DNA from 2 places in the Bradyrhizobium sp. AUGA SZCCT0431 genome. Region 2 is predicted to be linked to the other one. Evidence: predicted binding sites of a transcription regulator. Region 2 holds the regulator's gene; the other holds the start of a gene.
What was found. Region 2 encodes HrcA, which represses chaperone genes, less so after heat shock. Its sites were predicted from a motif close to GTTAGCACTCNCNNNNNGNGAGTGCTAAC; they were not measured.
Positions count from the first base shown of each region.

Region 1: groES (co-chaperone GroES) is a predicted target of HrcA. The motif match lies at 13,553-13,581, and genes of this name have one in related genera.

Region 1 is NZ_JAFCLR010000065.1:4,433-19,517, reverse strand. It holds gene JQ567_RS36345 (3'(2'),5'-bisphosphate nucleotidase CysQ) at 1-482, opposite strand, end outside; gene JQ567_RS36340 (TldD/PmbA family protein) at 469-1,875, opposite strand; gene JQ567_RS36335 (hypothetical protein) at 1,838-2,056, shown strand; gene JQ567_RS36330 (DUF6101 family protein) at 2,144-2,668, shown strand; gene ubiA (4-hydroxybenzoate octaprenyltransferase) at 2,762-3,697, opposite strand; gene JQ567_RS36320 (hypothetical protein) at 3,708-4,388, opposite strand; gene JQ567_RS36315 (16S rRNA (uracil(1498)-N(3))-methyltransferase) at 4,597-5,373, shown strand; gene JQ567_RS36310 (ATP phosphoribosyltransferase regulatory subunit) at 5,494-6,666, shown strand; gene hisG (ATP phosphoribosyltransferase) at 6,663-7,640, shown strand; gene JQ567_RS36300 (glycosyltransferase family 2 protein) at 7,797-8,843, shown strand; gene JQ567_RS36295 (ChbG/HpnK family deacetylase) at 8,840-9,685, shown strand; gene JQ567_RS36290 (DUF2076 domain-containing protein) at 9,816-10,652, shown strand; gene JQ567_RS36285 (L,D-transpeptidase) at 10,792-11,616, opposite strand; gene JQ567_RS36280 (protein phosphatase CheZ) at 11,926-12,711, shown strand; gene JQ567_RS36275 (hypothetical protein) at 12,823-13,338, opposite strand; gene groES (co-chaperone GroES) at 13,698-13,994, shown strand; gene groL (chaperonin GroEL) at 14,232-15,085, shown strand, end outside.
Region 2 is NZ_JAFCLR010000026.1:57,902-72,986, forward strand. It holds gene JQ567_RS24055 (MBL fold metallo-hydrolase) at 1-344, opposite strand, end outside; gene gshB (glutathione synthase) at 503-1,450, opposite strand; gene JQ567_RS24065 (YraN family protein) at 1,488-1,901, opposite strand; gene rsmI (16S rRNA (cytidine(1402)-2'-O)-methyltransferase) at 1,888-2,847, opposite strand; gene JQ567_RS24075 (penicillin-binding protein activator) at 3,196-4,410, shown strand; gene JQ567_RS24080 (hypothetical protein) at 4,414-5,256, opposite strand; gene JQ567_RS24085 (aminotransferase class I/II-fold pyridoxal phosphate-dependent enzyme) at 5,253-6,365, opposite strand; gene hemW (radical SAM family heme chaperone HemW) at 6,683-7,852, opposite strand; gene rdgB (RdgB/HAM1 family non-canonical purine NTP pyrophosphatase) at 7,845-8,474, opposite strand; gene rph (ribonuclease PH) at 8,486-9,199, opposite strand; gene hrcA (heat-inducible transcriptional repressor HrcA) at 9,357-10,445, shown strand; gene grpE (nucleotide exchange factor GrpE) at 10,638-11,237, shown strand; gene JQ567_RS24115 (VOC family protein) at 11,268-11,702, opposite strand; gene JQ567_RS24120 (AraC family transcriptional regulator) at 11,774-12,628, opposite strand; gene pncA (bifunctional nicotinamidase/pyrazinamidase) at 12,655-13,380, opposite strand; gene JQ567_RS24130 (hypothetical protein) at 13,494-14,429, opposite strand; gene dnaK (molecular chaperone DnaK) at 14,988-15,085, shown strand, end outside.

The DNA.
Region 1 (15,085 bases), on a different contig from region 2:
CGGGGAAAATCCAGATCCGTGCCCGCGGTCGCGAACACGCGCCTGCCGTTGCGCGTGGCGCCCTGCCCACGCATCGCAAAGAAGAATTCGTCGGTCGCCGGCGCGAACACCGCCGCCAGCAGCGGCGTCGCATCGGCCACCAGCGCAATGCTCACGCACCAGTCTTCGCGGCCGGCCAGATAGGCGCGGGTGCCATCGATGGGATCGACGATCCAGACCAGTTTCTTGCCGAGGCGCGCCTCGTCGTCGACGCTTTCTTCCGACAGCCAGCCATAGTCCGGCGTTGCCGCGCGAAGCCGGCTTTCGACGAGATCGTTGACGGCGATGTCGGCTTCCGACACCGGCGACGAGGCGCCCTTGGTCCAGTTCTTCAATTCAGTGCGAAACAACGACAGCGCCAGCGCCCCCGCCTCTCGCACCGTCTCCGTCAGCAGCGCGGCGTCGCGCGCCTTTGTCGTGTCCAGCGTATCAGCGTCCGCCAAGCGTCAAACCCTCGATGCGCACCGTCGGCGCATTGACGCCATAGCGGAATTCCAGATCGTTGGCTGCAGTCAGCGACTTGAAGATCGGCAAGAGATGGCCCGCAATCGTCACCTCGCTGACGGGATAGGTGATCTCGCCGTTCTCGATCCAGAAGCCGGACGCGCCGCGGCTGTAATCGCCGGTGACGCCGTTGACGCCGGAGCCGATCAAATCGGTGACGTAAAAGCCCTGCTTGATATCCGCGATCAACTCGGCCGGCGTCGGCTCGCCGGCCTCCATGTGCAGATTGTACGATCCCGGCGACGGCGACGACGACACGCCGCGATGCGCATGGCCGGTCGTGACCAGTCCGAGTTCGCGCGCGGTCGCGGTGTCGAGGAGCCACGAGGTCAGCACGCCCTCGTCGATGATCGCGAGCTTCTTCACCGTGACGCCTTCGGCATCGAAGGTCTGCGAACGCAATCCGCGCACCCGCAGGGGATCGTCGATGATGCGGATGTTCTTGGCGAACAGTTGCTCGCCCATGCGGTCCTTCAGGAAACTGGTCTTGCGCGCGATCGAAGCGCCGTTGACGGCGCCGACGAGATGGCCGACCAGCGATCCGGAGACCCGCGGATCGAACACGACGGGCACTTTGCAGGTCTCGACCTTGCGCGGATTGGCGCGCGCCACCGTGCGCTCGCCCGCCTTGCGGCCGACGCTTTCGGGCGCGGCGAGATCGGAGGCATGCGGCGCCGACGTGTAGTCGTAGTCGCGCTCCATCCCGGTGCCCTCGCCCGATATCGCCGTCATCGAGATGCCCTGGCTCGATCGCAAATACGAGCCGTGGAACCCGGTCGAAGTCACCAGCACCATGCCGCCGATGCCGCTCGATGCCGACGCGCCGCCGGATCGCGTCACGCCCTTGACCGCAAGCGCCGCGGCCTCCGCTTCTACGGCGCGGCGTTCGAGTTCGGAGGTCGAGGGAACCGTGCGATCGAGCAGGTCGAGATCGGCGAACTCGCGTGCCAGGAGTGAAGGATCGGCGAGACCGACATATTTGTCGTCGGGCGCGACCTTCGCCATCGCGACCGCGCGCTCGGCCAGTTTCGAAATACCATCGCCGCTGATGTCGTTGGTCGAAACCACCGCCTGGCGCTGTCCGACCAGCACGCGCAATCCGACATCGTCGCCTTCCGAGCGCTCGGATTCCTCGACGCGGCCATCGCGCACTTCGACGCCTTGGCTGACGCCGCGCACCGCGACCGCATCAGCCGCATCGGCGCCGGCGCGCTTGGCGGCCTCGACCAGCCGCTGCGCCAGCGTCGAGAGCCCCGATTGGTCGAACAGGTCCGAGGTCGCGGAAGATGAAGGCTTGGATGGTGAAGAGTTCACAAACAAAATCCCTGACATTGAAGCGAGTTGGGACGCAAATCGGCCGACCCATCAGATGTGCCTGATTCACGGGGATTTCAAGCATTTTGACGCCTCAAAAGCCAATCATTTTCGGCTTCAAAGCAAGGACTCGTCAATCATGCGCGCCAAGGTCTTGTCAATCATGCGGGCAGAAGCGGCGCCGGTGACCATGGGTTAACCAGCCTTTTTAAGCCGAAACGGAAACCGCTCGGCTAAGGTCTCACACATCGACCGGGAACATAATTCCGGCGGGGAGACTAAAGCCGTGAGGCGTCAAACAGCAACAAGCGGGATCAATCCCGCCGGGTCGGGCCGCGCATTGCGGCTCGACCCTCTTTCCCTTCCGCTCCGCTTCGATGCGCAGGACACCCGCGCCGACGGCGGCGTGCGGCAGATCGAACTTCACCGCGAACGCGTCGTGCTGCGCCGTGCCGTCCACGGCATGCAGATGGCCGTCAATGTTCGCGTCAGCGATTTTCTCGGCGTGGCTTTGCGCGGTCTCGACGACGCGCAGATGCTGGTGCTGGTGCATCGCGATCCCTCGCTTAACATTCCGCTTGGCGTCAGTTCCGAGCCTGAGGAGATCACTTCCGCCTGGCAGATGTGGAGCGAGATTTTTGCGCTTCCGCAATTGCCGGAAGACAAGGCCTGCGAACCCGCTCGGCGCCGCCGCCGCCACAATGCGATCCGCGGCCGCCGGCCGAAATTTCTGGTGCGCCGCCGCGCCGGCGATTTGCTCAACCCCGCGAATATTCATCAGGGCGAGCACGAGATCATCGCAAGGGATTGAGCTTGTAGGGTGGGCAAAGCGAAGCGTGCCCACCATCTTCATTGATACTCGGAGATGCATGGTGGGCACGGCGCAAGAGCGCCTTTGCCCACCCTACGAATTAGCCCGCATCACCGCATCCACCAGCAGGCCCGCAAACAGCAACAGCCCCGCATCGCGGTTGGAATAAAATATCCGCTTGCACAGCGTGGGATCGCTGATGTCGAGCCGCCGGATCTGCCAGACGAGATGGGCGGCAAATGCGACCAGCCCGATCCATGCAGGCCATCGCGCCCCGCCCAGCACCAGCGCCACGCCGATCAGTACCACCGCCAGTGAATAGAACACGACCAGCGCGCGATGCGTCGCCGCGCCGAACAGACGCGCGGTTGATTTGACGCCGATCAGCGCGTCGTCCTCGGCGTCCTGATGCGCGTAGATGGTGTCGTAGCCGATCACCCAGGCGATCGAGCCGGCATAGAGCACGAGCGCGGTGACATCGATCCGGCCCAGCGTGACCGCAAATCCCATCAAGGCGCCCCATGAGAAGGCGAGGCCGAGCACGACCTGCGGCCACCAGGTGATGCGCTTCATGAAGGGATAGACCGCGACGATGATCAGCGACGCGATGCCGGTCATGATCGCGAAGCGGTTGAACTGCAGCAGCACCGCAAGCCCGATCAGCGCCTGCAGCACCAGCCACGCAAGTGCCTGCGGCACATTCACCTGCCCGGCCGGGATCGGCCGCGACCGCGTGCGCTCGACCTTGGCGTCGAGGTCGCGATCGGTGATGTCGTTCCAGGTGCACCCCGCCCCGCGCATCACGAAGGCGCCGATGAAGAACAGCACGATGACGAGCCACAATTGACTGGTGTCGCGCGCGATGCCGGCGGCCAGCGCCGCCGACCACCAGCACGGCATCAGCAATAGCCAGGAGCCGATCGGTCGGTCGAAACGGGCAAGGCGCAAATAGGGCCGCGACCAGGACGGCGCACGCGTATCGACCCAGTTGCCGGTGGCATCGGCAACGCGGGTCGTGACGTCGCTCATCGGGAGGCGGTCATCGCGTAAGAACGTTGCCGTTCAGCGTATCGAACGTGCTGCCGCCCTTCCGCACGGTTTGCGCCTCGGGCAGCGCCGCCGAAGAGCCGAGCGCTTCGCTCAGGCTCGGCGCGGCCGCTCGCTGCGCCTGCGCCCCCTGCTGCGCGACCGTGCAGACCTGGGTCTGCATTTTCTCGGTGTTCTTGTGGCCGTTCCTGAGCTGCTCGGCGATCTGCGGCGGAATTCCGCATTTCGCCGAATTGGTCTCGACATATTTGAGCATCTTCATTTCGGCAGCGCTGTAATTTCTGATCAGCTTGCAGGCCTCGTCCGGCGACGCCTTGCGATCGCTCGCGGCCTTGATCAGCTTGCCGCGCTTCTCGGCATCCTCGCGCAGGGGGACGAACCCCTTCATGCAGGCATCCGCCGCGCCGCCCGCTTGCGGCGGTGGCGGTCCACGGTCGAATGCCGAGCCCCCGCCCGCGCCCGCCACAGGGGCGGCCCCGGTCGCCGGGAACGGTGAAGGACCACCCACCGACGCCGCGGGGGCTGCGCCGTTCACCGGCGGGAACGGCGATGCGTTGCTTGCGGGGGCAGCCTGTCCGGGCAATGGCGCCGGAAATGCGCTCTGCGCAAAGGCCTGCCCCGCGTGAATGGTCACGACGGCAATCGTCAGGGGCACAATGAGACGGCGGATTATCAAAGGTGTTTCTCCGGCAAAGGTCCAGCAGGGCCCGGGCGACTTCCGATCGAAGCACAATTCCGACGGGGCTTTTTACGATTCCTGCCGGCCCTTAACAACCCGTGGATTTAGGCGGCAGCGCGGCGCTGGGCCGCACCGAATCATTAAATTGTCCCCGGATTCTAACCCTTTAGGCTAAAACCGGCACGAAACGGAACAATCACAGATGCCTGAACTCGATTTTCGTGCCCCTCGCCTGTTCGTCGATGCCCCCTTGAGCCCGGGCGAAAGGGTCATGCTGGAGCGCAATCAGAGCAATTATCTCGGCAATGTGCTGCGGCTTTCCGCCGGCGAATCGATATTGGTGTTCAACGGCCGCGACGGCGAATGGCAGGCGCAGATTATCGGGCGGAAGCGGCCCGACAGCCTTGAGATCCTCATCCAGAACCGGCCGCAGGATTGCCTGCCCGACATCGCCTACGTCTTTGCCCCGTTAAAACACGCCCGGCTCGACTACATGGTGCAGAAGGCGGTCGAGATGGGCGCCTCGAAGCTGCAGCCGGTGTTGACGCGTTTCACCCAGGTCTCGCGGGTCAATGGCGAGCGGATGCGCGCCAATGTCATCGAGGCCGCCGAGCAATGCGGCATCCTGAGTCTCGCCGATGTTGCCGAGCCGATGCCGCTCGATCGGTTTCTGAGCCAGCGCCAGCCGGAGCGTCTCCTGGTTTTCTGCGACGAGGCGGCGGAAACCGCCTCGCCGCTGCAGGCGCTGCAAAACGGGTTAACGGCTGACGGCATCGACATCCTGATCGGTCCCGAAGGCGGATTTGCCGCGGAAGAGCGCGCGCTGCTGCTGCGCCAGCCGCGAACGCTGCGGCTTTCGCTCGGCCCCCGAATTTTGCGCGCCGATACGGCCGGCGTCGCGGCGCTGGCACTGGTGCAGGCCGCGCTCGGCGACTGGGCCGGTCCGGGTCAGGCAGCCGAGGCCGTCAAGCCTCATTGAACCCCGCGTTAAGTGACGACACCAATCTCTGTCGAAACCCTGCCCCGGCCATGCTAAGGCCTCCGCCAACAAACGCTTGATACCTCTTGGAACCCGTTTTTCGGGATATTTGGACGCGAAATGACCGTAACCGCCGCCATCGATGGTGCCGCCGGGTCCGCCACATGGGCGGACGCGCTGCTTTTGTCGTTTGCGCAGGCGGGCTACGTCCAGGCCCAGCCCGATATCCTGCAGCCGGCCGACCCGTTCCTCGACCTCTCCGGCGAGGACATCCGCAAGAGCCTCTATCTGACCACCGACGCCAGTGGCGAGGAGCTCTGCCTTCGTCCCGATCTCACCATTCCGGTGGCGCGGGACTATCTGGCCTCGGGGCGTGCCGGCCAGCCCGCGGGCTTCAGCTATCTTGGGCCGGTGTTCCGTTATCGCGACGGCCAGCCGAGCCAATTCCTGCAGGCCGGCATCGAATCCTTCGGCCGGCAGGACCGCGCCGCGGCGGATGCGGAAATGCTGGCGCTGGCGCTGGAGGCGACTTCGGCGTTTGGCCTGAGCGATGTCGAAATCCGCACCGGCGACGTCGCGCTGTTCACCGCGCTGATCGATGCGCTCGAACTTTATCCGGTCTGGAAGCGGCGGCTGATCAAGGATTTCAACCGCAAGGTCAGCCTCACCCAGGACATCGAGCAACTGACACTGGCGACCGCCCCCGGCCGCAACGAATATGAAGGCGTGCTGGCAGCCCTTGCCGGCTCCGACCGCAAGGCCGCGCTGGCGCTGGTCACTGACCTGATGTCGATCGCCGGCACCACCAATGTCGGCGGCCGCACGGTCGCCGAAATCGCCGACCGCTTCCTCGAACAATCGACGCTCAAGAGCGGCGCGCTGCCGCGCGACGCGCTCACGACCATCAAGCGCTTTCTTGCCATCGCGGGCGACCCTGACGACGCGGTGGCGCAACTGCGCGCGCTGGCCGAGGACACAAGACTCAATTTGACGGCGGCGATCGATCAGCTCGAAAGCCGCGTCGGCTTCATGGCCGCGCGCGGCATCGACACCAGCCTGACGCGCTTTTCGACCGCCTTCGGACGCGGCCTCGACTACTACACCGGCTTCGAATTCGAACTGCACGGCACAACAAACATCTTGGGCAATGGCATCGAGCCGCTGGTGGCAGGCGGGCGCTATGACGGGCTGATGACCCAGCTCGGCTCGGCGGCGCCGATCCCGGCGGTCGGCTTCTCGGTCTGGATCGAAGCCCTGACGCAACTCCGCAAACCGGCCGGGAACGCATCATGACCGCGCCCTTCGTTCTCGCCGTTCCCTCCAAGGGCCGCCTGCAGGAAGAAGCCGAAGCGTTCTTCACGCGCGCCGGTCTCAGCCTAGCCAAGCCGCGCGGGGCGCGCGATTATCGCGGCACCATCTCCGGGCTCGACAATGTCGAGATCGCCTATCTCTCGGCGAGCGAGATTGCCTCGCAGCTCGCCCGCGGCATGGTGCATCTTGGTGTGACCGGCGAAGATCTCCTGCGCGAAAGCATCGTCGACGCCGACAAGCGCGTGCTGTTGATCGACAATCTCGGCTTCGGCAGCGCCAATGTCGTGGTCGCGGTACCGCAGGCCTGGATCGACGTCCGCACCATGGCCGATCTCGACGACGTCACGACGGGTTTCCGCGCGCAGCATAACCGGCGGATGCGGGTCGCGACCAAATACATCAACCTGACCCGAAACTTCTTTGCCACGCATGGCGTGGTCGATTACCGCATCGTCGAGAGCGCCGGCGCCACCGAAGGCGCGCCCGCGGTCGGCACCGCCGAGATGATCGTCGATATCACGACAACGGGTGCCACCCTCGTCGCCAACGGCCTCAAGGTGCTCGACGACGGCGTGATCCTGCGCAGCCAGGCCAACCTCGTCGCCTCAAAGGATGCCGACTGGTCGAGCGGGGCGCGCGAGACCGCGCGCGTCATCCTCGATCACATTGCCGCACGAGCCCGCGCCGCCAAATATCGCGAAGTCCGCACCCGCTTTGCCGGCTGCAACGACAGGCTGCTGACCGAGGCGCATAACCGCTTCGGTGTCGTCGCCCCGTTCGGCGGCCCGACCTCGTCGGGCATGCTGACGCTGCACTGCCCGCCGTCGAAGCTTTACGCGCTCGGCAGCTTCCTGCGCGAGCACGGCGCCGACACGGTTTCGGTGGCTTCCCTCGAATATGTGCTCGACCGGGAAAACCCGCTGTTCGCCAGGCTTGAGGCGTTCCTGCGACAATAAGGCGGCTGTGTTTTCAAGGCGGCTCTTGTTTTCGTTCATCGTAGCGACAGCTAGTGGCAAGTAACATATGCTGTTGGGAGCATGATCCGGAAAAGTGGGCACCGGTTTTCCGAAGAGATCATGCTCAAAACATATGGATGATTTGGAACCTGATCGATGACGCTTGGCTCTGACGTTTCCGGCCTGTCCACCACCGCGGCGAGCGCCGCGGCGCGGGGGCTGTCGATTGTCGTGCCTGTTTATAATGAGGCCGCCGGGCTCGCGTTGCTGCACGAGCGGCTGATCGGCCTCGCCAGGACATTGCGGCAGCGCTACGGCCTCGCCAGCGAAGTGGTCTATGTCGACGACGGCAGCGCCGATACCACGCTTAGCATCGCGCGCGGGCTGAAGGCCGACGCGCTCGACGTTCAGGTGGTGTCGCTGTCGCGCAATTTCGGCAAGGAAGCTGCCTTGATGGCGGGGCTCGACCATGCGCGGCGCGGCGCGGTGCTGTTCATGGACGGCGACGGCCAGCATCCGCCGACCCTGGTCGAGAAGCTGGTCGGCCACTGGATCGATGACGGCTACGACGTCGTCTATACGGCAAAAGCGCATCGCGACAATGAATCGTTTCTGCGGCGTCTTGCCGTGCACGGCTTCTACGCGCTGATCAATTACGGCGCACGGCAAAAAATTCCCGAGGATGCCGGCGACTTCCGCCTGCTGTCGCCGCGCGCCGCGGCAGCGCTCAAGCAGCTGCCCGAGCGCAATCGTTTCTTCAAGGGTCTGGCGAGCTGGATCGGTTTCCGCCAGATCCGCGTCGACTACGAGCCGGCGCCGCGCGCGCACGGCGTCACCACCTTCAGCGCCGGCCGGCTGGTGGGCCTGTCGATCGAGGGGCTGACCTCGTTCTCCGTGGCGCCGTTGCGCTTTGCCAGCCTGCTCGGCGTGCTGCTCGCCGTGGGCGCCTTTCTGTTCGGCCTGACTATTCTCTGGGAAGTCTTGACCACGGGCAAGCAGGTCCCCGGCTATCCCTCGCTCGTGATCGGCCTGATGACGATCGGCGGCGTGCAGCTGATCATGATCGGCATCGTCGGTGAATATATCGGCAAGATCCTGTCGGAGCTGAAAGCGCGTCCGATCTATTTCGTTGCCGAACACTCCGAGAAGCACGCGGACGAAACGACCGCCGCAAGCGTCAGCGAACGGACCGCCGCGGAATGAACGATGCCGCGCCGCCGCGCCGTATCTGGCTGTGCGCCGATGATTACGGGATCAGCGAGGGCGTCAATCGCGCCATTCGCGAGCTGATCGGCCAGGGCCGGCTCAATGCGACATCGGTGATGGTGGTCGGCCCGGCGATCGGCCGCGCCGAGGTCACGGCGCTGCAGGACGCCGCCGCCGGCAGCCCGCGCTGCGCGATCGGCCTGCATGCGACGCTGACCGCGCCATTCCGGCCGCTGACGATGCACTTCAGACCGACCGATGGGGGCATGTTTCTGCCGCTGCCGGCGATGCTGCGATCGGGCCTGTTGCGGCGGCTCGACCCTGAAATGATTCATGCCGAATTGATCGATCAGCTGGCGGCGTTCCAGGATCTGTTCGGCCGGCCGCCGGATTTCGTCGACGCCCATCAGCATGCGCAACTCTTCCCGCAGGTGCGCGATGCGTTTCTGCGCGCGGTGCAGCAGGCCGCGCCCGGAGCCTGGGTTCGCCAGGGCGGGCGCCTTCAACCGCTGGCGAAACGGCTCGCCGCGCCCAAGGCGCTGCTGCTCGATGTTCTCAGCTCACGGTTTCGCAAGCTCGCCACCCATGCCGGTATCCCGTTCAATCCGGCCTTTGCCGGCGCCTATGATTTTTCGAAGACGCCCGATTTCGGCGTCCTGATGGGACAATTCCTGGATGGCATGCCGGAGGGCGGGCTCGTGATGTGTCATCCGGGCTTCGTCGACGAAACCCTCATCAGCCTCGATCCCCTGACCACACAGCGCGAAAGCGAGCACGCGTTTCTCGCCGGCGCGCAATTGCCGCCGCTGCTGGCGCGGAACAATGTTACACTGGCTTGAGTTTGCTCAATAAACCGGCCGGTCGTTTTGTCGCATACAGAAATTTAATCTGCGCTCCCACTACTTGCGACACAAACCCCGCCCTACATCTGCCCCGCGCTTCGAGGCACTCGACGCGATGGAGAACGCCATGACACCGCAAGAACGCCAACTGATTGACGATCTTTTCGACCGCCTTGCCAAGCTGGAGAACACCCCGCGCGATCCCGAAGCCATGTCCGCGATCATGCAAGGCCTGCGTGGTGCACCCAATGCCGTCTATGCGCTGGTGCAGACGGCGCTGGTGCAGGACGAGGCGCTGAAGCGCGCCAACGACCGCATCCAGCAACTGGAAGCCGGACATGCGGGCGAACAGAATCAATCCGGCGGTTTCCTCGATTCAATGCGTGACACGATCTTCGGGCAGAGCCAGCCGCGCGGCTCGGTGACGCAAGGCTCTGTACCTCAAGGCTCTGTACCTAATGTCCGCTCGCCTGGCATGGGCGGCCGCCCGGTCTGGAACAGCGGCGAGGTGGTGCAACAGACGCAAGGACAACAAGGACCCGGACAATACGGCCAGCCCGGCTACGGGCAGCAGCCTGCCTATGGTCAGCCGCAGCAGCAACCGCCGTTCGGCGGCGGTGGTGGCGGCTCGTTCCTCGGAACGGCAGCGGCGGCGGCGGCCGGCGTGGTCGGCGGATCGATGCTGCTCGGCAGCATCCGCTCGATGATGGGCGGCGGCGGCAACCAGCAGTCGGCCTTCGGCGGCGATACCGGTGGTCATCGCGGCAGCGTTGAAGACCGGCGGCCGGGCGGCAGCGATCAATCCGGCGGCGACCTGGCGCGGGAGGCCGGCGCCAACGACATCGGCTCGTCCGGAAGTTCGCGCACCGGGCTGTTCGACGACACATCGAACGACGACAATTATGACGACATGGATCATGATTCCGACGGCTTCGACGGTGACGGCGGCGGCGACGACGATTAAGCCTGAACGACGTCACATCTGAAAAAGAAAACGGCCGCTCGATCGAGCGGCCGTTTGTTTTTGCCGGTTTGGTAGACTCTAATTTTGACGCGTTTTCTTTACGCGAACCGGCATCCCACTTCGCTCGAAAACGCTATGCTTAAATGACGACGACTTTGGCGCCGACGCCGACGCGGCCGTAGAGATCGATCACGTCTTCATTGCGCATCCGGATGCAGCCGGACGAAACGTTGGTGCCGATGGTCCAGGGCTCGTTGGAGCCGTGGATGCGGTAGAGCGTCGATCCCAGATACATCGCGCGCGCGCCGAGCGGATTTTGCGGACCGCCTTCCATGTGCCGCGGCAGATCGGGACGCCGCGCCAGCATTTCCGGCGGCGGGGTCCAGGCCGGCCATTCCTTCTTCGCCGAAATCGTCTTGATGCCGGACCAGGTGAAACCGGGGCGGCCGACGCCGATACCGTAGCGCAGCGCCTTGCCGTCGCCCTGCACCAGGAACAGGAACTTGTTGGGCGTATCGACGACGATGGTGCCGACACCTTCCTTGCCGTGATAGTCGACAACCTGCTTGTTATATTTCGGATCGACCGGGCGCTGCGCCGGTTCGATTGCCTCTTCCTGCTGCGGGCGCATCGACGCTTGCGGATCCATCGGCGGCAGGATGCCGCGCCGGCCGCCATAACCGTAACCCGGCTGCTGCTGGTAATCCGGCTGCTGCTGATAGACCGGCTGCTGCTGATAGCGGCCGCCCTGCGCCGGCCCATCGCCGAACAGAAATTCAATGAAGCCGCCGCCCATTTGCGAACGTTCGGCATAAGCGGTGCGTACCGGCGCAGGCTGCACGGGCTGATTGGCGTAGATCACGGTGGGCTCGGCGAACGGAGAGGCGTCGATCGCCAACGCAGAATCGGAGAAGCCAAGGCACGACACGCCCGCAAGGAGCGCGAGAGACATTTTTCTGAACATCGACGTACTCTGTACTGTTTCGTCACTGTTAGATCTTGGCGACGCCTGAGCGGCGCCGTTGCACGTGGTCAATAAAGGGTCAAAACCACATCGGTTTGGTAAACAGAAACGGCGTTTCGATTCACCACGTCGCCGATTGCGCGCTGATTTGCCCGGTAGCGTTTATTTTGAGTGAACGCCGCGCACGCATGGTTAATCCCTGGTGTGCGCCCCGCGGAAGACTACGCCGCGATGTGTTCCCCGCGTGAACCTCACGTTAAATCGCATCTGTCTAAAACAGGTCACGGAGTTAAGGGGTGGGAATACATCATGTCGGTTAGTCGCAAACGTTTTCGTATCGAACAGGCCATTTTGGGCGATGTGCCAATACCGGTGTCCGCGGCTGCCGAAGGCGGCGACATCGGCCCGATGCATCGCGAGATCATGAGCGAGCTGCGCTCGATCCGCGCCCAGATGGCCGCGGGCGGTCAAGGCCGCTCCGTCGTGACTGAATCGGCGGATGCGTCGGTGGCGCGCGAGGTCGCCGAAGCCCAGGCGCTGCTGGAAACCTATCGTGCCCAGATCGAGCAGTGCGAAAAGCTCAAGGTCGAACTCGACCTCATTCACGACGCCATCAACCGCACCAAGCGCGAAATCGCAACGCTGCACGGCAAGAGCTTTGACGGCGGCGAAATGGCCAAGGTCAATGGCGAACTCGGCGCCGTCGTCGGCGGTACCGAGCAGGCTACGCAGCAGATTCTGGAAGCCACCGAAGCGATCGACCAGGCGGCGACCGCGCTGTCCAAGACCACTTCGCCGGACCAGCAGAAGCTGCTCAGCGAGGAAATCCAGGAACGCGTCATCGCGATCTTCGAAGCCTGCAACTTCCAGGATCTCACCGGCCAGCGCATCAGCAAGGTGATGACCACGATGAAGTTCATCGAGAACCACATCAACGTCATGATGGACATCTGGGGTGGCGTCGACGCGCTGAAGGCGCACGCGACCCCGATCGTCGACACCCGTGAAGGCGACGCCAAGCTGCTCAACGGTCCGAAGCTCGACGGCGACGTCGGCCATGCCTCGCAGGACGACATCGACGCGCTGTTCGATTAAGCGTTCCGGCGCGCCGGGCGGCAACGCCCGGCGACGTCATGTCGAGAAAAAGAAAACGCCGGCGCGAAGCCGGCGTTTTTTATTGCGGATGAGGTTAAGGCTTTAATCCGCTCAGGCGCGCGGCGCGCAGCGGACATAGACCATGTTGCCGTAACGGACCCCGGCATCCTTGTCGACGAAGCGGGTCACCAGCACGCGGCCGTCGAACGAGACGACCTCTCGGTCCTGCTCGCCCGGGGTCGGTCCGGCCGGGCCGATATAATTCTTGCCGCTCGGAGAGCCCTTGAGGCGCAGTTCCTGCGGGGTCGCCTGGTCGGCCAGATGCATGACCACGCCCCCGGAGGTGCCGGCGGTGATCACATAAGGCTGCCTGCACTGATCGCGGGCCATCTTTTCAGTGCGGGCCCGGTCGTTCGGATTCTGGTACGAGGCGAGACCCCAGCGGCCGACGATCTCGTCGGAGCGGATGGTGGCCGGCATGTCGGGAGCCACGCCCGGCTCGGGCGGAGGCGCGGAACTTGATGACAGCGACGGCAGGCTCATGCTGCTGCACGCCCCCAGGAGTATCGTGAGCGCTGAAGCGATCGCCAGATTGGCAACCACGCGCGCATTACCAGACCCGATCATCGCATTCCCCCAAACAAGTTTTTGGCCGCACCCGTCCTGCAGCCAACCGTAAAACACGTGCCGGAGCAATGACGTCCATCAAATTACGCCGTCGCTCCGATTTGGTTTCTCAGGGAGCATCCTATATTGGCCTCACCAAGGCCTTAACCTTTTTTAGGCCTTAACCCCCCTTGCTTGACAGGATCGGCGCCAAGCCATATTCCCCGGGCCACACATTAGCACTCAAATGCGACGATTGCTAAGGCAAGGATTGCTAAGGAGTTTGGCCGTCCCGCCCGGGACGGTGTCGAATACCCGGCATTTGCAGCCATTTTGATGGCAATCAGACCTGAAACCAAGCCTTCCAAAGAGGAAACCTCATGGCCAAATCCAAATTCCGCCCACTGCATGACCGCGTCGTGGTCAAGCGTATCGACGCCGAAGAGAAGACCAAGGGCGGCATCATCATTCCCGACAGCGCCAAGGAAAAGCCCTCGCAGGGCGAAATCACGGCCGTCGGCCCGGGCGGCCGGGACGAAGCCGGCAAGCTGATCCCGATCGACCTCAAGGTCGGCGACCGCGTGCTGTTCGGCAAATGGTCGGGCACCGAGGTCAAGCTCGACGGTGAGGAACTCCTCATCATGAAGGAATCCGACATCATGGGCGTGCTGGTTTAAGCACGCCTAACTGCCGCCGCACCCGTCGGCGCGGTCACTTCCCTTCTCCCCTTGTGGGAGAAGGTGGCGCGCAAAGCGCGCCGGATGAGGGGTCTCCATCCGCGGAGACGGACCCCTCACCCGTCACGAACGCGCTTTCAGCGCGTCCGTGCCACCCTCTCCCACAAGGGGAGAGGGGAAGAAGACCCGGCGACGGCAGGCGGCAAGACCGTATCCAATCATTCAGGAGTTCATAAAATGGCTGCCAAAGACGTTAAATTCGCCGGAGACGCCCGCGAACGCATGCTGCGCGGCGTCGATATCCTCGCCAACGCCGTGAAGGTGACGCTCGGCCCGAAGGGCCGCAATGTCGTGATCGACAAGAGCTTCGGCGCCCCGCGCATCACCAAGGACGGCGTTACCGTCGCCAAGGAGATCGAACTCGAGGACAAGTTCGAGAACATGGGCGCGCAGATGCTGCGCGAAGTCGCCTCCAAGACCAACGACACCGCCGGTGACGGCACCACCACCGCGACCGTGCTCGCCCAGGCGATCGTGCGCGAAGGCGCCAAGTCGGTTGCCGCCGGCATGAACCCGATGGATCTGAAGCGCGGCATCGACATCGCGGTGTTGGCCGTGGTCAAGGACATCGAAAAGCGCGCCAAGCCGGTCGCCTCCTCCGCCGAAGTCGCCCAGGTCGGCACCATCTCGGCCAATGGCGATGCCGCCATCGGCAAGATGATCGCGCAGGCGATGCAGAAGGTCGGCAATGAAGGCGTCATTACCGTCGAGGAAAACAAGTCGCTCGAGACCGAAGTCGACATCGTCGAGGGCATGAAGTTCGACCGCGGCTATCTGTCGCCCTACTTCATCACCAACGCGGAAAAGATGACCGCCGAGCTCGAGGACGTCTACGTGCTGCTGCACGAGAAGAAGCTCTCCGGCCTGCAGGCGATGCTGCCGGTGCTGGAAGCCGTGGTGCAGTCCGGCCGTCCGCTCTTGATCATCGCGGAGGACGTCGAGGGCGAGGCGCTGGCGACGCTGGTGGTCAACCGCCTGCGCGGCGGACTGAAGGTCGCCGCCGTCAAGGCGCCGGGCTTCGGCGATCGCCG
Region 2 (15,085 bases):
CCGGTGTCGAACAGGATCAGCTTGTCGCCGGTGTTCACGATCGGCGAGTTCTGCTCGAGCACGACATTTTCGGGGTCGAGGAAGTTGTCGGTCAGCATCTTCTTCACTTCGTCGTCGGACACGCCGACGAAAGTGCCCTTTGGCGGGCCGAGCGGCAGCGGGCCGTCGGAAACCACGGTTACCTCGGCGTCACCGAGAACGAAGCGGTGCCAGTAGGGCGTCTGCGTGCCGAGCTTGGGTGCCTTGGCCAGCGCGCTGCCGCCGAGCATGGTCGAGGAGCCTAGGCCAACACCAAGTCCTGCGCCGAGAGCAAGCAGGGACCGTCGCGATACGTCCATCGTCATGGGTCTTCCTCCATTGTTTTTATAGAATTTGGATTTGTCGCCCGGACAGATTCATCCGCGGCTACAGGCTGCTCCCGCGCCTCGAAATTGGCAAGTAGGATTAGACGCCTAACAGGCGTGCAGGCGAAATGTGCAGGCGCACAACCGCGCGAAGAAAATTATTTCGCGCCCCGCTTGGCCTCAATGGTGTCCCAAACCTTTGCAGCGACGTCAGGCCCGTTGAGCCGTGCAATGGCGCGAATGCCGGTCGGGCAGGTCACGTTGATCTCGGTCAGGTTGCCATCGATCACGTCGATGCCGACGAACAGCAGACCGCGCTCGCGGAGCGCCGGGCCGAGCGTGGCGCAGATTTCGCGCTCACGCGGGGTAAGGTCGGTGGCCTCAGCGGCGCCGCCGCGCACCATGTTGGAGCGCAGATCGTCGGCGGCCGGCACGCGGTTGACGGCGCCGGAGAATTCGCCGTCGACCAGGATGATGCGCTTGTCGCCGTGCTTGACCTCGGGGAGGAAGCGCTGGATCACCCAGGGCTCGCGGAAGGTGACGGAAAACATGTCGAACAGCGAGCCGAAATTCATGTCCTGCGGCATCACGCGAAACACCGCCGCGCCGCCATGGCCGTGCAGCGGCTTCATGACAACCGCGCCATGCTCGTCGCGGAACGAATTGATTTCGTCGAGGTCGCGCGAGATCAGCGTCGGCGGCATCAGCTGCGGAAAGTTCAGCACGAACATCTTTTCCGGCGCGTTGCGCACGCTGGCGGGATCGTTGACGACCAGCGTCTTGGGATGGATTCGTTCCAAGAGATGCGTCGAGGTGATGTAGGCGATATCGAACGGCGGCTCCTGCCGGAGCAGGATGACGTCGAAGCCGTTCAGCGCCGTGCGCTTGGGCTCTCCGAGGGTGAAATGGTTGCCGGGCTCGTCGCGCACGGTCACCACCTGCACCGGCGCCACCAGTTCCTCACCGCGCAGCGAGAGCTGGTCCGGCGTGAAATAGAACAGTCCATGGCCGCGCTTTTGCGCTTCCAGCATCAGGGCAAAGGTCGAATCGCCGCGGATGTTGATACGCGCGATGGGGTCCATCTGGACGGCGACATTCAATTTCATGGGGCGGGTCCGGGTCTCTGGAGGGGTCTATTTATACTTATACGCTGGCGTCGAATGCCGCTAACAGATGGCGTGGCAAGCGCCGCGGCGCAATCAGGATGGCGTCGAATCGCAGCTCGAATTCGGCATGCTCGGGATGCGCCATCAGCCAGGCCTGCGCGGCATCGATGATGCGGGCCTGCTGCCGCGGCGTCACCGCATAGGCGGCATCATCGAGCCGGGCGCGCGCCTTGACCTCGATGAAGGCGATCAGATTGCGCTTTTTGGCGACGATATCGATCTCGCCATAGGGGGTTTTGAAACGCTTGGCGAGGATGCGGTAGCCCTTGGCCATCAGGAACGCGGCGGCGCGGGTCTCGGCCGAAAGCCCGGTCTGGAAGGCGGCGACCCGCTCGGGCGCGGCGAGTTTTGTGGACGTGTCGGGCGGCGTGGCGCCGTCAGTCTTCGCCATCGTCCTCTCCCGTCTTGATATCTTTCGCGAGTTCGAGCGCGCGGGCATAGACCTCACGGCGCGGCCGGCCGGACAGTTCGACGGCATGGGCGACCGCATCCTTGACGCTGTCGCGCCCAAGCGATGACCGCAGCAGGTCGTCGAGATCAGCCTCGGTCATGACAAGCGCATCCGCCCGGGGCGGGCCGACGATCAGCACGAATTCGCCGCGAGTCTCCAGCGTATCGGCGAGCTTCGCCAGTTCGGCGACCGGCGCGCGCGAAATCTCCTCATGCAGTTTTGTCAGTTCGCGGCAGATCGCGGCGTCGCGCTCGGCCATGATCCCGGCGAGATCGCCCAGCGTGTCGGCGATGCGGTTGCCGGATTCGAACATGACAAGCGTGGCGTCGATCCGGGAAAGCTCTGCCAGCCGCGTGCGCCGCGCCTGCTGCTTGGCGGGCAAAAATCCCTCGAAGAAAAACCGGTCGGTGGGCAATGCTGCGACCGAGAGCGCCGTCAGCACCGAGGAGGCGCCCGGTATCGCGATCACGGCATGGCCGGCGGCGCAGACCTCGCGCACCAGCTTGAAGCCGGGATCGGAGATCAGGGGCGTGCCGGCGTCCGAGACCAGCGCGATCGAGGCGCCCTGCGCCAGCTTTTCCAGGATCTTTGGCCGCGCCAGCGCGGCGTTGTGCTCGTGATATTGCTTGAGCTGCGCCGAGATCACGTAGCGTTCGGTCAGCCGGCGGGTGATGCGGGTGTCCTCGCAGGCGATGATGTCGACGCCGGCCAGGGTTTCAAGCGCACGCAACGTGATGTCGCCGAGGTGGCCGATCGGGGTGGCCACCAGATAGAGCCCGGGAACCGGCTTTGGGGCGGTCAGGACATGGCCGCCAATCGAAAATGTCCTGATCGCAGAACCTGGTTCGGCTTCAGGCCCGTAGTTGGAGCTGGTTTTTGCGCGCATCATGCCAATCTAAAGCGTTTTCAAGCGAAGTGGATACCGGTTCGCGTGAAGAAAACGCGTCACTACAAAGACCGAGTGTTCCGGTTCTGATAAATCAGAACCGGAACACAGTGGTAGTAGCGCCAGCGCCACAGCGCGGTGGCAACGTTGGTGCTAGCATCACGGGAAGGGGGCAGGTATCCGCAACCGGTGTTGAGCCCGCGGGACCATAATCCTTTTGTTTTGGTTAACTATTCGCCGACAATATGCCTGAATCCGCCCGCCTTTATTCCGGAGGTTGGAGCCTTAGGATTCAGGTCCTGAGGTTCAAGTCCTGGCCGATCAAGGTCGGTCACGAGAAGAGATAAGATGGTGGGCCCGGTCATTCGCAAACCTCAGCCGTCAGGGGCAACCCGGCGGACGGCGGTCGGCCTTATTCTTGGCGCGCCGCTGCTTGGCGCCTGTTCCAGCGTGCAGCAGAGCTTTGGCCAGTTTTCCAACCCGTTCTCCTCGCCGCAACCCGAGGCCGGGCCCGCAGGGCCGCAGCAGCAACCGCTCGCGGTCGGCACCGGGCAGGTCAAGGTCGGCCTGATCCTGCCGCTCTCGGCCGCCGGCAACGCCGGCGTCGCCGCGCAATCGATGAAAAACGCCGCCGAAATGGCGCTGGCCGAGTTCCAGAATCCCAACATCCAGCTTCTGATCAAGGATGACGGCGGCAGCCCGCAAGGCGCCAGCCAGGCAACCCAGCAGGCGCTCGGTGAAGGCGCGGAGATCATCCTCGGGCCGCTGTTTGCGCAGTCGGTTCCCGCGGTCGCGCAGCAGACGCGCGCGAAGGGCGTGTCCGTGATCGCGTTCTCGACCGATTCCAGCGTGGCCGGCCGCGGCGTCTATCTGCTCAGTTTCCTGCCGGAGTCCGACGTCAACCGCATCGTCGATTATTCGGCCGGCATCGGAAAGAAATCATTTGCGGCGCTGCTGCCCGACAACGCCTATGGCAATGTCGTGGAAGCCGCCTTCAAGCAGGCGGCGGCGCGTAAGGGCCGCATCGTCGCGTTCGAAAAATATGGCGCCGATCGCTCGGCCGCCGTGCGCACCGTTTCGCAGTCGCTTGGCCAGGCAGACGCGCTGTTCATGGCCGATGACGGCGATTCGGTGGTGGCCACGGCGGACGCGCTCACCGCGGCAGGTGTGAATTTGCGCAACATCCAGTTGCTCGGCACCGGCCTGTGGGACAATCCGCGGGTGTTCGCGAGCCCGGCGCTGCAGGGCGGTCTCTATGCGGCACCGGACCCGTCGGGTTTCCGAAGTTTCGCCGGCCGCTACCGCACCAAATATGGCGGCGAGCCGGTGCGCACCGCGACGCTCGCCTATGACGCGGTAGCGCTCGTCGCCGCATTGTCGCGCACGCAAGGTCCGCAACGTTTCGCGCCGGAAACGCTGACCAATCCGTCCGGCTTTGCCGGCATCGACGGGCTGTTCAGGTTCCGCTCCGACGGCACCAACGAGCGCGGGCTTGCTGTCATGAAGGTGGGCCAGGGCGGCAGCACGCCGGTTGCGGGCTCGCCGAAGAGTTTTGGCGCGTAAGTATTAGCCCGCTTTCGCGTTCGCGAATTCCGCCTCGTAACGCCGCCGGTTGCTCCAATAGATGTTGGCGAACAGCGCGGCTTCCTGGCGGTAGGGGATGTGGTCGTCGGCATCCTGACCGGCCTGCGCCTCGATCCATGCCGCATGCTGTGCGATCGCGCCCGAGCGATCACCGCGCAACGCCTTGATCTGGAATTCGAACATGTGGCTCTCGATCTCGAGGTACCGATCGTACCAGCAGGTCGACCATTGACGGTTTTGCAGCGCGAAGCGGCGGATCCAACGCTCCGTCAGATCCATCTCGTGTTCGGGCTTTGAGAACATAACGTCGCGCCGCGCTTCCTGCAGCGTTTCGATCGCAACGGGCTTGTTCCTGGCCCACAGCGTCTGCATCGACGGATCGGACAAATAGCGGTCGGCATAGATCGGATGCGCAAAGGCCTGTTCGCGCAAATGCGGCAGTTCGAAATAGACGCGGATTTCCGAACAGACGCTGGCCTTCAGTTCATTGTCTTCCATCTTGCGGTGGAAGGCATCGAATCCGATGCCGGGAAAGTAAGGCATGAACGCCGCGTGGAACATCTCGTGCAGGCGGTAGAGGTCCTCGATCGCGGGATTGTCGTAAGCGCGATTCATGGTGACGCCCCACCATGAACAGAAATGCGCACGCTCCAATCGGTCGTCGGTTGAATCGCAAAACAGCCGCGGCAGGCTTGCGAACTGCTCGACGATGTCGTGGATGAAGCCGCCATCGGTGTGGGAGGCACGGATCGGCGCGCTGCGCCACAGACCGTGCACGTGGCGATGAATTTCCTTCGCATCCGTCAGGACGACCAGGTTTTTCACGATGCGCCTCCGGGAGCGGCGATCGGCCCGGCGGTGCCGATCATTTCGGCCATGACAGGCGTCAGACACAGCCGCAAGCGTGCGTCGGGATCGCCGGCCGGGCGACGCAGGAAATCCGCCAGCGCAGGGTCGGTGGCGTTGGCGTCGGCTTGGGCCAGCACGCTGACGTCGCAGGGCGACAGCGTCAGCCCGAGGCGCCGGCCGATGTGAATAGCCGCGTCGCGCTGAACGGTTTTGTAGCGCCGCGGCAGCTCGAACACGTCGTGACGCTGCAGCAGCGCCATGCCGAGCTGCAGCGAGGTGAGGTTTTTGAACCATTGATTGCCGAACAGGCTCGGCATTGCGTGACGGCAGAGCACGCCGCCGATGCGGTCGTAATAGACCCCGAACGGTTTTGACAGGCTGAACGCCAGCGCCTGTACCGCCGGACTGTCGGCGGCAATTCTTGCGGCAGGCGCTTCGGCAATCGAGCCGACATAGGTGACGTCGAGCAGCACGCGCGACTTTTCGGCGGCGGCGAGCAGCGCCAGAAAAGCATTGGCGTGCGGCCAGACATTGCCATCGATCGCCGATGGCTGGCTCAGGCAGAACAGCGCGTCTTTCGGAAGCGTGCGGCCGACCGCCTGCCATTCGGCGCGTGGATGCTCGATCACGGCGATACCGCAGGCTTCGGCATAGGCCTTGTAGCCCTCATACTCGCCGGCGAAGACGTGCACCTCGGGACTGAATTTTTCGACGCGGGCGCGATTGCCGTAGGCGGTGATGACATGAAACAGCGCCTCGCTGCCGCCGGCAGTAGGATAGCGCCAGGGAAAACAGGCCGCATCGATCGCGACCACGGGCGCCGCCCAACTCATCCAGCGATCGATGAAGGCTTCATGGGTGGCAAATTGTTTTCCGGTCCAGGCGTCGCGGAATTGTTCGAGATGATGACGCCGCGCGGCGTCGGGGCCCGTGACGGCATTGCCGAGAACAAGATTCTTGGCGGCTTCCGTCTCGGGGGTGACCAGCGCATAAACCGTCTTGCTCGCGCCGGCGCTTTTGACGCGGCGGTCGAGCTCGGGATCATGGATCGGCGGGGTGATGGTCCGGTCGTTCACGATCGTCATGCAAATGGCGGTGGGGACAAATCTCTCGGTGCAACCTACCACAGCCGGGCGCGCGCCGCCCAAAACCCTATGCTTTGCCTTATCAAACCCTTACGCGGCGAGATCGCAACGACGTCCCGGCTCTCTCAACACGTCGTCCCGGCCTTGAGCTCAGATGTGCAATTGCACATCGGGGGACCCATAATCCGCAGCCGTTGTTGCAAGAAAAAGGCGTCTGACACCAGCGCTCTCACCGATAGGCCGCGGCGTATGGGTCCCCCGATGCGCAATTGCGCATCTGAGATCGCGCTTCGCTTGTCCGGGACGACGGATAAAATTTACGCGGCGAGATCCGCCACGACCGCATCGAGCACCGGAAAGCCGGCTTGCGTCACCCGCAGCCGGCCATCGGCGTCGACGATGATCGCGCCTTCTTCGCGCAGCACGGCGATCCGGCCGGGATCGAGGGTGCGGCCCGACAGCGCGGCGTAGCGTTTGGGATCGATGCCTTCCGCAAGCCGCAATCCCATCAGCAAAAATTCGTCGGCGCGTTCTTCCGAGTTGAGGACGTCGTCGGTGATGAAGCCATGACCGTTGGCCTCGACCCGCATCAGCCAGGCTTCGGGACGTTTCTCGGTCGCGATCGCGTGTCTTTCGCCATCGATGTCGAGGCGGCCATGCGCGCCCGGACCGATGCCGGCATATTCCTCGCCGCGCCAATAGACGAGATTATGTTTGCACTCCGCGCCCGGCCGCGCGTGGTTGGAAATCTCGTAGGAAGGAAGACCCTGCGCGGCGCAAACATCCTGCGTCACGTCATAGAGCGCGCGGGCGACGGCCTCATCCGGCATCTTCAACTTGCCTGCCGCGTGCAATCCGAAGAACGGCGTGCCTTCCTCGATCGTGAGCTGATAGAGCGACAGATGTTCGGCGGCTTCCGAAATCGCCAGCTTCAGTTCATCGGCCCACATCTGCGGCGTCTGGTCGGGGCGGGCGTAGATCAGGTCGAACGAGTAACGGTCGAACGATTGCCGCGCGATCGCCACCGCATCCAGCGCCTCGCGCGCGCTGTGCAGGCGGCCCAATGCTTTCAATGAAGCATCATCCAGCGCCTGCACACCGAGCGAGACCCGGTTGACGCCGGCCGCGCGATAGCCGCGAAACCGCGTCGCCTCGACGCTGGTGGGGTTGGCTTCCAGCGTCACTTCGACATCACCTGCGACACGCCAGTGTTTGCCGATCGCATCCAGGATGGCGCCTACGGTCTGCGGCGCCATCAGCGACGGCGTGCCGCCGCCGAGGAAGATCGAGGTCACTTCCCGTCCCGGCGCGCGCTCGGCGGAGGTTTCGATCTCGCGCGCAAAGGCACTGACGAACCGCGCCTCGTCGATCGGGGCGTGGCGGACATGGCTGTTGAAATCGCAATACGGGCATTTCGACAGGCAGAATGGCCAGTGCACATAAACGCCGAAAGCCGCTTTGCCCTGAGGGCGGTCGAAGCTAGCCAAGGCAGATCTCCGCCAGTTTGACGAAGGCGCGGGCGCGGTGCGACAGGCCGAGCCCCAGCGGCGGCAGGCCGTGCTTCTCGATGCTGGCCATCTCGCCGAAGGTGCGGCCGTGTCCATCGGGCAGGAACGACGGATCGTAACCGAAACCCTCGGTGCCGCGCGGTGGCCACACCAAAGTTCCATCGACCCGCGCCTCGACCTCGTCGATGTGGCCGTCGGGCCAGGCGACGCACAATGCAGATACGAAATGCGCCTTGCGCTTGTCTGGCGTTTTGGCGCCGCGCTCTTGCAACAGGCGTTCGACCCGCGTCATCGCCGCCATGAAATCCTTGTTCGGACCGGCCCAGCGCGCCGAATAGATCCCGGGCGCGCCGTCCAGCGCATCGATCACGAGGCCGGAATCATCGGCGAAGGCCGGGAGTTGCGCGGCTTTCGCGGCCGCGATCGCCTTGATCGCCGCATTGGCCCGAAACGTCTCGCCGGTCTCCTCGGGCTCATCGAGGCCGAGATCGCCCGCGGAGATCGCCTCGACGCCATGCGGCGCCAGCAATTCGCGCATCTCGGCAAGCTTGCCGGGATTGTGGGTCGCGATCACGAGGCGGCCTGTGATTCGACGGTGCATGATCAATCAGACTACGCGACGGCCATCTTTTGCAAGTCCACCAGACGCGCGACGCCCTTGCGCGCCAGCGCCATCAGCGCCAGGAACTCGTCCTGCGAGAACGGCGTCTTCTCCGCGGTGCCCTGCACCTCGATGATGCGGCCGTCGCCGGTCATGACGAAATTGGCGTCGGTATCGGCCTCGGAATCCTCGGCGTAATCGAGGTCGAGCACCGGCGTGCCGTTGTAAATGCCGCAGGAGATCGCCGCGACATTGTCGCGGAGCACATTGGCTTTCAGCATGTTGCGATTCTTCATCCAGGAGATGCAGTCGGCCAGCGCCACCCAGGCGCCTGTTATCGAGGCGGTGCGGGTGCCGCCATCGGCCTGGATCACGTCGCAATCGACCGTGATCTGCCGCTCGCCGAGCGCCTCGAGGTCGACAGCCGCACGCAAGGAGCGCCCGATCAGGCGCTGGATTTCGACGGTGCGGCCGCCCTGCTTGCCGGCCGCGGCCTCGCGGCGGGTGCGTTCCAGCGTGGCACGGGGCAGCATGCCGTATTCGGCGGTGACCCAGCCGCGGCCCTGACCCTTCAGCCAGGGCGGCAGGCGTTCTTCCAGCGTGGCCGTGACCAGCACATGGGTATCGCCGAATTTCACCATGCAGGAACCTTCGGCGTATTTGACGACGCCGCGTTCCAGCGACACGGGGCGCAGCTCATCGGGCGCACGGCGGCTTGGCCGCATGGGGAATCCTCCAGAAAATCAAGTAAAAGCGGTTCGCGGTGCTTGTAGGAGGGGGAGCGGGCAGCGGCAAGGCCTTTGCCACCTCTTTGGGGTGTAATGCGTGCTTGTCACCGGGCCTCCGGATAGACAGATTAGGGGCAGCTGTGAGGGAGTAATTGTGGCCCACCACGATCCGATTGGCCTGATTGCGCCGAATGCCGGGCTGGCCCAGCTCAATGAGCGCTCGCGCGACATTTTTCGTCAAATCGTCGAGAGTTACCTCGCCACCGGCGAGCCGGTCGGCTCGCGCAACATCTCGCGCCTGATCGCGATGCCGCTGTCGCCGGCCTCGGTGCGCAATGTGATGTCGGACCTCGAACAGCTCGGCCTGATCTACGCGCCGCATACCTCGGCCGGCCGCCTGCCCACGGAACTCGGCCTGCGTTTCTTCGTCGACGCGCTGATGCAGGTCGGCGACCTTACCGAAGACGAGCGGCAGTCGATCCAGACCCAGCTTGCGTCCGTCGGCCGCGCGCAATCGGTCGAGGCGGCGCTCGGCGAAGCCCTGACGCGGTTGTCGGGCCTGACCCGCGCCGCTGCGGTGGTGCTGACAGCGAAATCCAATTCGCGGCTGAAACACATCGAATTCGTGCGGCTGGAGCCGGAACGCGCGCTGGTGGTGCTGGTCAGCGAAGACGGCCAGGTCGAAAACCGCGTGCTGACCCTGCCGCCCGGCGTTCCCTCATCGGCGCTGACGGAAGCCAGCAATTTCCTCAATTCCCGCATTCGCGGCCGTACGCTTGCCGAATCGCGCCTCGAACTCGAAACCGCGCTGACGCAAAGCCGCGCCGAACTCGATCAGCTGACGCAGAAGATCATCGCGGCCGGCATTGCGAGCTGGTCCGGCGGCGAAAGCGAGGACCGCCAGTTGATCGTGCGCGGCCACGCCAATCTGCTCGAGGATCTGCATGCGCTGGAAGATCTGGAGCGCGTGAAGTCGCTGTTCGACGATCTCGAGACCAAGCGCGGCGTCATCGATCTGCTCGGTCGCGCCGAGCGTGCCGAGGGCGTGCGGATCTTCATCGGATCGGAGAACAAGCTGTTCTCGCTGTCCGGTTCCTCCACCATCATCGCGCCCTATAGCGACGCCGCCGGCCGCATCGTCGGGGTGCTCGGCGTGATCGGTCCGACACGGCTCAACTATGCAAGGGTGATTCCGACGGTGGACTATGCCGCGCGCATCGTCAGCCGCATGCTCGGTGGTTAATCCGGCCCGAAAAAGCTTCGCTTTGTTGTTTTGACGCCTTTCCTGGCGCGAACCGGGGCCCACCCCGGATCAGGTCCGGTGCAGGCATCGCTCGAAAACGCCATGGAACGCTTGATTTTCACCCGCTAAAGCACGATATCCCGGGCAGCAAATCCCCATTTGACCGAACCGTTCTTTTGAGAAGGCAGACCTATGACCGATCCCAACCGGCCGAATGATGACGCGGCGGCCCAGAGCGGCGAGCCCGTGGTCTCAAAGCCCTACATCATGCCTGATGATCCCGAAGAAGGGTCGGTCGAGGCGTTGACGAAGGAAGCGGCTGAAGCGCGCGACAAGATGCTGCGCACGCTGGCGGAGATGGAAAATCTGCGCAAACGCACCGCCAAGGAAGTTGCCGATGCGCGTGCTTACGGCATCACCGGCTTCGCGCGCGACATTCTCGATATCGCCGACAATCTGCAACGCGCGCTGGATGCGGTTCCGGAGGAAATGAAGGCCTCGGCCGACCCGGCGCTGAAGGCGTTCATCGAAGGCGTCGAGCTGACCGAGCGGTCGCTGCTCAACACGCTGGAGAAAAACGGCGTCAAGAAATTCGATCCGTCAGGCGAGAAGTTCAATCCGAACTTCCAGCAGGCGATGTACGAAGTCCCTGACGCGTCGGTGCCGGCGGGCACCGTGGTGCAGGTGGTGCAGGCCGGCTTCATGATCGGCGAGCGCGTGCTGCGTCCGGCGCTGGTCGGCGTGTCCAAGGGCGGCGCCAAGGCGGCGCCTGCCGCCGACGTCACGACCTAAGCCGAACGCAATCTAATCACAAGGCTGCGATCAGGCCGGCGCATCCATCGGCTTCTCGTGCGCCTTGGGCCAGTAGGTGCCAAAACTCCAGAGGTTGCCTTCCGGATCCCGGCAGGCGAAATCGCGGCTGCCGTAGTCGGTGTTGTGTAGTTGCATTTCGATTTTGGCGCCTGATGCTTTCACCCTGGCGCACAACGCGTCGGGATCCTCAACGGCGACATACAGCGCGTCGGTGCGGCGGCCAGAGATGTCGCCAACCAGTCTGCCGTATTCATCGTCGCGGGCCTGGCCGAGCATCAGCAGCGAAGCGCCGCAGGCAAGTTGCGCGTGCTGTACCACGCCGTCGCTGCGGTAAACGACATGCTCGGTGAAACCAAGCGCGTCCTTGAGCCAGCGGATCATCGCCTCGGCATCCCTGCAACGCATCGTCGGATAAATGCGCTGCGCGTCGTTGCTATTGGTCACGGCAAACTCCTTGGCTTTCGGCTTCACCGCGCCACTATGCTGATACGGTGCGGCGGCGGCTTGAAGATTTGTTACCAGTCCGAAAGTGCTTGGTTCGGGCGTGTCAGCCGGCTGTCGATCAGCGCCAGACGCCGCGCCCAGGCCGTCGGCGTCTCGCCCGCCAGGTCGGTGAATTCGCGGACCAGATGGGCCTGGTCGGCAAAGCCGCTCTCGGCGGCAATCCCGGCCCAGCCCGGAGCTGTCCCGCTGCGTGCCAGCCGGCAGGCCCGGTGAAAGCGCATCATGCGCGCGATTGATTTGGGCGCGAGGCCAAGCTCGGATCGAAAACGCTCGACCAGATGTTTGCGGCTCCAGCCGATTTCACCGGCCAGCGCCGTGATCCGCGCGCCGCCGGCGGTCAGCGCCAGCCGTCGGTAGGCGAACGCGATCTCCGGCGACGGTAGATGATTGGCGCGGCCGGCGATGAAGTCCTCGAGCAGGTCGAAGCGGTGTTGCCAGCAAGCTGTCGCGCCCATTCTCTCGCGCAATTGCCGGCCGCCGCGGCCGAGCACGTCGCCGATATCGACCATGCGCGCGGCAAGGCCTGCGACGTCACCGCCAAAGAAGCGATAGGCGCCGAGCGGCGTGAAATCCACCTGCACGCATTCGGCACCGCCATCGGACTCGATATGAACAGGGCCGGCGTAGAGGCCCGCGGCGAAGCTTGGCTGGCGGTCGGCCGCATCAGGCTCCCGGCCCAGCGCGATCAGGAACGGGCTGCCGAGGCTGATGATCAGCGGCACGATCAGGTGCGCGGCTTCACGCTGCGAAAACCGGCCACGCGAGGTCTCGCGATAGCCAGTCATTCCCGTGATCAGGCCGGCCGTACGCTGTGAGGGCGCACGGCGGATCATCTCGAACGCAAGGGGTGCGCCTAAATCCGGCATTGCCACTCTCTGCGCGAGAGAACGTCCTAAACCGCGATATCGCTGGACTGGATGCGCTTGACGCCGGCTTCGCCCATATCGGCCCAGGCTTTCGCGAGCGAGCCCTGGGTGTCGATGCCGCGGCAGGCGTCTTCGATTACATAGGTTTCAAAACCGGCCTTGCGGGCGTCGAGCGCGCTCCATGCCACGCAAAAATCGGTGGCGAGACCGGCGAGGAACACGCGTTCCACCTTGCGCGCCTTCAAATAGGCGGCAAGCCCGGTCGTGGTCTTGCCATCGGCTTCGGTGAAGGCCGAATAGCTGTCGACGTCCTTGTTGGAGCCCTTGCGGATGACAAGTCCGGCATGGGCGATCGAGAGGTCCTTTGACAGCGCAGCGCCTTCGGTGCCCTGCACGCAGTGATCGGGCCACAGCACCTGCTTGCCGTAGGGCAGGTCGATCGTCTCGAACGGCTTCTTGCCGGAATGCGTTGTGGCGAACGAGACATGGCCTGATGTGTGCCAGTCCTGCGTCAGCACGACGTTGGCAAAGCTCTTGGCGATGCGGTTGATGACGGGAACGACCTGGTCGCCATCTTTCACCGCGAGGCTGCCGCCCGGCAGGAAGCAGTTCTGAACGTCGATCACCAGCAATGCCGACGCATTGTCGGGTTTGATCGACGCGGCCAAAGCTGCCTTCGGAAGAATGGTCGCCATTGCCGCCGTGCCGAGAATTGTGCCGAAGCCCGTGAGAATTTGCCTGCGCTCGAACATGGTGCATCTCCCTGTCAAAGAGGTCAACACCAGCAAATCAGGTCGCAGGCAGAGCGTAAAGCGGCTTTAGGCGGCGGCCTTCGGCTGAATCTTCGGCACCGAACGGGTCATGTTTAGCGCGGGCGAATTCCGTCTCGCACGGCGCGGAAACGCGTGAATGCGCCGGCCCAACCCTCGCGCGGCGAGCTGCCGATGATGCGCAGCGAATTCTGGCCGCCGAACCGCAACCATTGCACGATCGTCACCGGCGTATTGTCCTTGCCGCTGATGGCATCGATGCGGGTTTCGTACCCGGGCTGGCCGTCGATGCGGACCGCCTCCGACATCGTGATCCGCCCATCGCGTACGCCGGGAATCGTCGTAGCCATCTGCTGGGCAAAACGTCCGCGGTCGTCGGGCTGTGCGGGCGCGGATCCGACCAGGCCGACGATCATGAAGGGCGCGGTTTCAAAACCGCTTTTTTCGTCGCCATCGGCAATGATCAGCGCGGCGCCCGGCGCCAGCGTGCGGACCGTCTTGAAATTGCTGAGCTCGGCCATCCTGAACGGCATCAGCCCGAGCTGCTCATCGACCGGAACTTCGTTTCGGATCACGGCGGAAGCGAACATCTGGCGTACGGCGTCGTCGGTGTAGATCCGGGAAGCATTCTCCGGCACCTGCACGGCGACGTAGCCGGAGAAGGTTGGACCCGGCACGATCATCGAGTAGCGCCGGACATTGGTGGCGCCGTCCTTGGCGTTCTCAGCGGTGTAATAGGCGAGCCCCGCCGCCGTCTCGATGCTCTCCGGCTTGATGCCGCCGGTGCCGCCGGGATTTGCCTTGAAAGCATTGGCGACCTCGCCATAGGCCTCGGCGGGCAGGTCCGCCACCAGCACCTTGACGCCCTGATCCTCGGTCTCGAAGCCGACGAATGATCTGGCTTTGACCAGGCCGACCAGCGGCGTCATGCCGACCCGCGCGCCCGGCGGAAAAACCGGGTCGGCGGCGAACGCGGCGCAGGTCGCGGCGATGGTAAGGGCAACCGCAGCGAGGTATCGAACAGGCTTCATGAAGGGTCTACCGGGTTTACATTGAGGCCGTTCAATGGTCGGCCAGCGCAGCCCTCAAGGGTTCGAGGGCTTGGTTTAGTCAGCCCGCTTTTAGCGGTTTTGATGTCCCAGCAACAGGGCAGGGCGGGCGTCCGTTCCCTCATCACGTTCCGAAACACCGGAATTTTCGCGCGATATGGCGGGCTAGCCAAACGTTTTCGGGCAGTTTTGGCGGCGTGCCGGACAGTCGGCCAGGTCCGCGCAGCGGCCAAATACCGCGCTGGTGGCGATCCGCGTTGGCCGGGTTTTGGGGACGTGGTGATGAGTGCGTCCTCACCTTCTTGCCCATTTGTTAACACGGCTGAGGGCCCTGAACCTTGACCTGCCCTGAGCTGACACAATCTTTCAAACGTCAGCATTTTCAGGCCCTAAGGTTGCGTTCGGTCCTTGCGGGCAGGACCCCCCCTCCTATATGAGGCTCACCGTCGCAATATCGCGAGTAATTGATCGTTGGGGGTTCGGTTAGGTGCGCCGTCCAGGGCCCAGCCAACCTGCCGCAAAAAGAAGGATATGAGGACCATGGGAAAGGTCATTGGGATCGATCTCGGCACCACCAATTCGTGCGTCGCCGTAATGGATGGCAAGACAGCTAAAGTCATCGAGAACGCAGAGGGCAT